2 regions of the Pseudomonas sp. GW821-FHT12A04 genome follow, and region 2 is predicted to be linked to the other one. Evidence: riboswitches for the same ligand, from Rfam matches in the RefSeq annotation. Region 2 holds a riboswitch; the other holds the start of a gene.

Region 1 (3,204 bases), on a different contig from region 2:
TGGCGGCGATGGGCTTCGCACCCTGCGGCCAGCCGATGGCCGGGGCGATGTTCACGGTCGGGATCAGGGTTTTGTCGGGTTCTGGCAGTTGAGGCGAAGGACCCGTGCCGTCGGAGACTTGCAGGCGGGCGGTCCCGCCACAAGCAGCGAGCCCTCCGCAGAACGCGATAACGAGAACGAGCGGGGGCGTGCGCATGCGGGTCTTCCCTATGAGTGCCTTGTTCTAATCATAGAGGCGCGTTGTCGTCCGATGGTTCAACCCTTAGCCACGTGCTTCCTTGAACAGCACTGCAATGCCGGGGTGATAGTTGCCGGCTTCGTTGCGCAACTTGCGGTAGGCATAGGGGAAATACCAGGCGACAGCGCAGCTGAGTTCTTTTTGCAGGTCATCGACCATGTCCTGGAGCTCTTCCGGTGTGGCGCCCTGCTGGGCTTTTTGCGGGGCGACGAACAGGCAGCCGAGTTTCAGGTCGCTGGCGTGGCTCAGGCGCTTGGCATCGCTGGCGATGTCGAGCAGGGCCTGGGTCAGGTTGAGGCTGTTGACCCGTGGCCAGCGCTGGCTGGTCTGGATGTAGGCGCGGGTTTCGGGTGAAGCCAGGAGCAGGTCGGCGCGGCTGTTGCGTTCGCCTTCTTCGGTCTGCTTGCGGGTGGGCGTCTGTTGCAGCGTGACCATCTCGGCCATCCAGGCGGCGGCAGACAGCAGTCCGAGATTGGCCTTCTCGTCGTGCCAGTACGGTGTGTCGCCATCACCGCGGACGGCGTTGTAACGGTCGATGCATTCGAACCAGCGTTCGAGCACCGGGCGCAGGAATTCCAGCTTTGGATTGCTGATGATCATGCCTTGCATGGGCTCACCCTTGTTGTTGTGTTGTGAGTTTGTGGCTCTTTGATATCACCGCTGGGAGCGTGGCACAAGATTGACGTCAGTTTATTGATTGATGGCAGTTATTCGGTCGATGGCCTCCCGGCTTTAATTGACGCTCCACCCCCAACCCTCTAACCTTCGCGGCTTGTTTCAGGTGCTCTGTGGCTTGGGTCGACAGAGTGAAACAGGGAAGCCGGTGAGTGAGTCCTTCTGTTGGTCGAAGGCCCGCAATTCCGGCGCTGCCCCCGCAACGGTAAATGAGTGAAAACTGTGTGTGATGCCACTGTGTCGATTTGATGCGGGAAGGCGCACGGTCTGGCCCCGCGGCCACTCATGAGCCCGGAGACCGGCCTGATTCATCCAGCGGCATCACGGTGGGCGATGCCAGGCTTGTTGCCTTCTATTCTTGTGCCCGCCCGCCGTTATTCCTGCCTAAACGGAGAGCTCCCCCATGACTGATACCCCCGATCGTGACGAACGCCACCTGGCGCGCATGCAGCGCAAAAAAGCCGTGATCGACGAGCGCATCGCCAATTCCCCGAACGAGTGTGGCCTGCTGCTGGTGCTGACCGGCAACGGCAAGGGCAAGAGCAGTTCGGCCTTCGGCATGCTTGCCCGCGCCATGGGGCACGGCATGCAATGCGGCGTGGTGCAGTTCATCAAGGGCCGCAACAGTACGGGGGAGGAGTTGTTCTTCCGGCGCTTTCCCGAGCAGGTGCGTTTTCATGTGATGGGCGAAGGCTTTACCTGGGAAACCCAGGACCGCCAGCGCGACATCGCCGCCGCCGAAGCCGCCTGGGCGGTGTCGCAGCAACTGCTGCGCGATCCATCCATCGGTCTGGTGGTGCTCGATGAGCTGAACATCGCCCTCAAGCACGGCTACCTCGATCTCGATCAGGTGCTCAGCGACTTGCAGGCCCGACCGCCGATGCAACACGTGGTGGTCACCGGTCGTGCCGCCAAGCCGGAGATGATCGAGATGGCTGACACCGTCACCGAAATGGGCGTGATCAAGCACGCCTTTCAAGCCGGGATCAAAGCGCAGAAAGGCGTCGAATTGTGAGTCAGCCTCGGCACTGTCCGGCGGTACTGATTGCCGCGCCGGCCTCTGGCCAGGGCAAGACCACCGTCACCGCGGCACTGGCCCGATTGCATCGCAATCAGGGGCGCAAGGTCCGAGTGTTCAAGTGCGGGCCCGACTTTCTCGATCCGATGATCCTCGAGCGCGCCAGCGGTGCGCCAGTGTATCAGCTGGACATGTGGATGGTCGGCGAGCAGGAGAGTCGCCGGTTGCTGTGGGAAGCCGCCGCTGAAGCCGACCTGATCCTGATCGAAGGCGTCATGGGGTTGTTCGACGGTACGCCGTCGAGCGCCGATTTGGCGCGGCATTTCGGTGTGCCGGTGCTGGGGGTGATCGATGGCACCGCCATGGCCCAGACCTTTGGCGCATTGGCCCTGGGGCTGGCGCGTTATCAGCCGGACTTGCCATTCGCCGGCGTGCTGGCCAATCGTGTCGGCACGCTGCGCCACGCGCAACTGCTTGAAGGCAGCCTGACTGAAGGTTTGCGCTGGTACGGCGCGCTGTCCCGGGAAACCGGGATCGAACTGCCGAGCCGGCACCTGGGGCTGGTGCAGGCCAGTGAGTTGAACGATCTCGACCTGCGCCTCGACGCGGCAGCCGATGCCCTGGCCAGCAGTTGCGAGGTCGCGCTGCCACCGGCAGTCGAATTCGCCGCCCCTGATGTCATCGCGGCCGAACCGCTGCTGGCCGGTGTACGCATTGCCGTCGCCCGCGATGAAGCCTTTGCGTTCACCTATGGCGCGAGCCTGGATCTGCTGCGGGCGATGGGCGCCGAGTTGTCATTCTTCTCGCCGATCCGCGACCGTGCGTTGCCGCAGGCGGACAGCCTGTATCTGCCGGGCGGCTACCCGGAACTGCATCATGTTGCGCTGGCGCAAAACACCGCGATGCTCGATGCGATCCGCGCCCACCACCAGGCAGGCAAACCGTTGCTCGCCGAGTGTGGCGGCATGCTGTATCTGCTCGACTCCCTGACCGATGTCGAAGGCACTCGCGCCGAACTGGTTGGCTTGCTGGCCGGTGATGCAGTCATGCAAAAGCGCCTCGCAGCGCTGGCTTTGCAAGCGGTGGAACTGCCGGAAGGCTCGCTGCGCGGGCACACCTACCACCATTCGCTGACCACCACTGAACTGGCGCCGATTGCCCGTGGCTTGAGCCCTAACGGCGGGCGCGGAGCGGAGGCGGTCTACCGTGAGGGGCGGATGACTGCCTCTTACGTGCACTTTTATTTTCCGTCGAACCCCTCGGCGATTGCCGC
Region 2 (3,204 bases):
TCATCATGATCGTCGTCGCCATCGTGATGATGGTCGTGGTGGCTGTGGCGGCTGTCGATGTGTTCTTCGGAGCCGACACCGAGGCCGATCAGCACGTCCAGCGGCAGGCGACCACTGCTGGCTTCGATGATTTTCACCGCTGGCGGCAACTCTTCGGCGACTTCCAGGCGCACACGGGCCAGGTCCGTCGGGTTGATCAGGTCGGTTTTGTTGAGGATCACCAGGTCAGCGCTGGCCAATTGGTCGGCGAACAGTTCGTGCAGCGGCGATTCGTGGTCCAGGTTCGGGTCGAGTTTGCGCTGGGCGTCGACCTGATCCGGGAACGCGGCGAAGGTGCCGGCGGCCACGGCCGGGCTGTCGACCACGGTGATTACCGCATCCACCGTGCAGGCACTGCGGATTTCCGGCCACTGGAAGGCCTGCACCAGCGGCTTGGGCAATGCCAGACCGGACGTTTCGATGAGAATGTGGTCCAGATCGCCGCGACGGGCCACCAGTTCGCGCATCACCGGGAAGAATTCTTCCTGGACGGTGCAGCACAGGCAGCCGTTGGCCAGTTCATAGACACGGCCGTTGGCTTCTTCTTCGGTGCAACCGATGGAGCATTGCTTGAGGATTTCGCCGTCGATGCCCAACTCACCAAATTCGTTGACGATCACCGCGATGCGGCGACCCTGGGCGTTGTCGAGCATGTGGCGCAGCAGCGTGGTTTTACCCGAGCCGAGAAAGCCGGTGACGATGGTGACGGGGAGTTTGGCCAGTGTTTTCATCGGATGCCCTATGGCTAAGCTGGCGGGCATACGGGACGACGACCGGCAACGCGCACGCGCGTGCCTGAAGAGTTCGCCACCGGATCACCCCGCCCGGTTGAAAGTGAGAATCTGTGACGAGGCAGGTCTCCTGGCTGACGGTGTGCCGGGCTTGAGCCTGGCATTCGCTGCGCCTTCCCGCCGGCCTCATGGATTGAGTCAGCAGTGGCGTGGCAACGAACATCACCGTTCACAGTTGCGGGGGCAGCCGCGGCATTGACCGCGTTCCCTTCTTAGCTTCGACAAACGCCGAAGAACCTCGAAAGCGCAAGGCTACGCATGGTCTTGGGGCGGGTCAATGTTCATGCTGAGTTCTGTAGCGCCTGTAACGACCCAATCGCGAGCAAGCTCGCTCCCACAGGGGATGGGGCTCTTTGAGAAAAATGCGGTCAAATGTGGGAGCGAGCTTGCTCGCGATTGGGTCGACCCGGTTCCGAATTGAGAACCCCTGCCAATTGACGCCCAACCCCCGCCCATGCTCTCCTACACACCTTGTTACGGGTGCCCTTCACAGGGTGAAACGGGAAACCGGTGAATCATGTGCTTTACTCTTAAGCCATGTCAGTCCGGTGCTGCCCCCGCAACGGTAAGCGAGCGAAGCGTCAGATCCACTGTGCCACTGCGGCATGGGAAGGTGATGCTTTCAGGTCCAGGCGCAAGCCTTTGCCCCTCGTGAGCCCGGAGACCGGCCCGCAACACAAAGTGACCAGTACGATCACTGAACCAACAAACCCGCGGTGGGCGGGCGCTGTTTGAAACCTTGCGCGCCTGGTCGTGCGGGGTTTTGCATGCGCTCTTATTCCCCGCTGACAGACCAGAGGGAAACGCCATGTCGATCATCAGCAGCGCCGAACACACAGCCGCAAGCACCACCTCAACCCTGACCCAACGTTTGGCCGCCGCCGTCTGCGCGTCGATCCTGGGCGCGTGCCTTGTGTATTTCGCCGGTTTCTCGCACATCGAAGCGGTGCACAACGCCGCCCACGATACCCGCCACAGCTCCGCGTTCCCGTGCCATTGAGAGCTGTCGACATGATCAAGCGTATTGCGCAAACCGCAGGTTTCACCGGGCTGCTGGCCGCCCTGTTGCTGACCCTGCTGCAAAGTTTCTGGGTCGCCCCGCTGATTTTGCAGGCCGAGACCTACGAAAAAGCCGAACCGGCCGCTGTTGAAATGCATGAACACGCCGACGGTGCGATGGCTGCTCACACTCATGATGCACAAGCCTGGGAGCCGGAAGATGGCTGGCAGCGCGTGCTGTCGACCACCGGTGGCAACCTGGTGGTGGCGGTCGGTTTCGCCCTGATGCTGGCCGGCCTGTACACCTTGCGTGCGCCGACCAAAACCTCTCAAGGCCTGCTCTGGGGCCTGGCCGGTTACGCGACCTTCGTGCTCGCGCCGACCCTCGGCCTGCCACCTGAATTGCCAGGCACTGCCGCCGCCGACCTGGCAGAACGGCAACTGTGGTGGGTCGGTACCGCCGCCTCCACCGCCGTCGGTATTGCGCTGATCGTGTTCAGCCGTCACTGGCTGATGAAAGTCCTCGGCGCGGCGATCCTCGCCGTTCCCCATGTGATTGGCGCGCCGCAACCGGAGGTGCATTCGATGCTTGCTCCAGAGGCGCTGGAAACCCGGTTCAAAATCGCTTCGCAACTGACCAACGTGGCATTCTGGCTGGCCCTGGGCCTGATCAGCGCCTGGTTGTTCCGTCGCAAAAGCGATGGTCAATACAACGCATGACTGACGTCAGCACAGCGCCGACCCTGGTGGTCGGCCTGGGCTGCCAACGGGGCTGCCCCGTCAGCACGTTGCTGGCGCTGCTCGATCAGGCGCTGGAGGCGCACCAGATAGCTCGTCATGAAATCAAGGCGCTGGCCAGCATCGATTCGAAGCGCGACGAACCTGCACTGATCGAACTGGCTCAGCAACTCGGCCTGGAACTGACGTATTTCAGCAGTGAGCAACTGGCCGCTTATGAACCGCAACTCAGCCATCAATCGCAAATAGCGTTTGAGCGCACCGGTTGCTACGGCGTTGCGGAAAGCGCCGCACTGGCCCTGGCCGAACAACTGGCCCAGGCCCCGGCAAAACTGCTGATTCCACGACAAAAATATGCCCAGGCAACCCTGGCATTGGCTGGTGCTGCGTAAAAACCGATAATCCCCGCCTTCGATCATGAACATTCTTCATCTGAAGACCTGTTCAGCCCCTTTTTCCCACAGGAACCGACGATGACCGTCTACTTCATTGGCGCAGGTCCCGGCGACCCCGAACTGATCACCGTCAAGGGCCAGCGGCTGATACGCAGTTGCCCGGTGATCATTTATGCCGGCTCACTGGTGCCGGCCGCCGTACTGGAAGGTCACTGTGCCGAACAGGTGGTCAACAGCGCCGA

Evidence for each region. A riboswitch is a leader RNA that binds a small molecule or an ion and turns the genes downstream of it on or off. The one in region 2 is predicted to bind cobalamin.
Region 1: it holds a riboswitch for cobalamin, as region 2 does, so the genes downstream of both, cobO (cob(I)yrinic acid a,c-diamide adenosyltransferase) here and AC1RS8_RS26695 (CbtB domain-containing protein) in region 2, are expected to answer to the same signal.

The regions. Positions count from the first base shown of each region.
Region 1 covers NZ_JBXAQZ010000022.1:34,886-38,089, forward strand. The annotation lists gene AC1RS8_RS26885 (PQQ-dependent sugar dehydrogenase) at 1-196, opposite strand, end outside; gene AC1RS8_RS26890 (hypothetical protein) at 263-847, opposite strand; cobalamin riboswitch at 1,001-1,234, shown strand; gene cobO (cob(I)yrinic acid a,c-diamide adenosyltransferase) at 1,317-1,928, shown strand; gene AC1RS8_RS26900 (cobyrinic acid a,c-diamide synthase CobB) at 1,925-3,204, shown strand, end outside.
Region 2 covers NZ_JBXAQZ010000021.1:68,808-72,011, forward strand. The annotation lists gene cobW (cobalamin biosynthesis protein CobW) at 1-770, opposite strand, end outside; cobalamin riboswitch at 874-1,086, opposite strand; cobalamin riboswitch at 1,292-1,517, shown strand; gene AC1RS8_RS26695 (CbtB domain-containing protein) at 1,639-1,830, shown strand; gene AC1RS8_RS26700 (CbtA family protein) at 1,842-2,549, shown strand; gene AC1RS8_RS26705 (cobalamin biosynthesis protein) at 2,546-2,959, shown strand; gene cobM (precorrin-4 C(11)-methyltransferase) at 3,041-3,204, shown strand, end outside.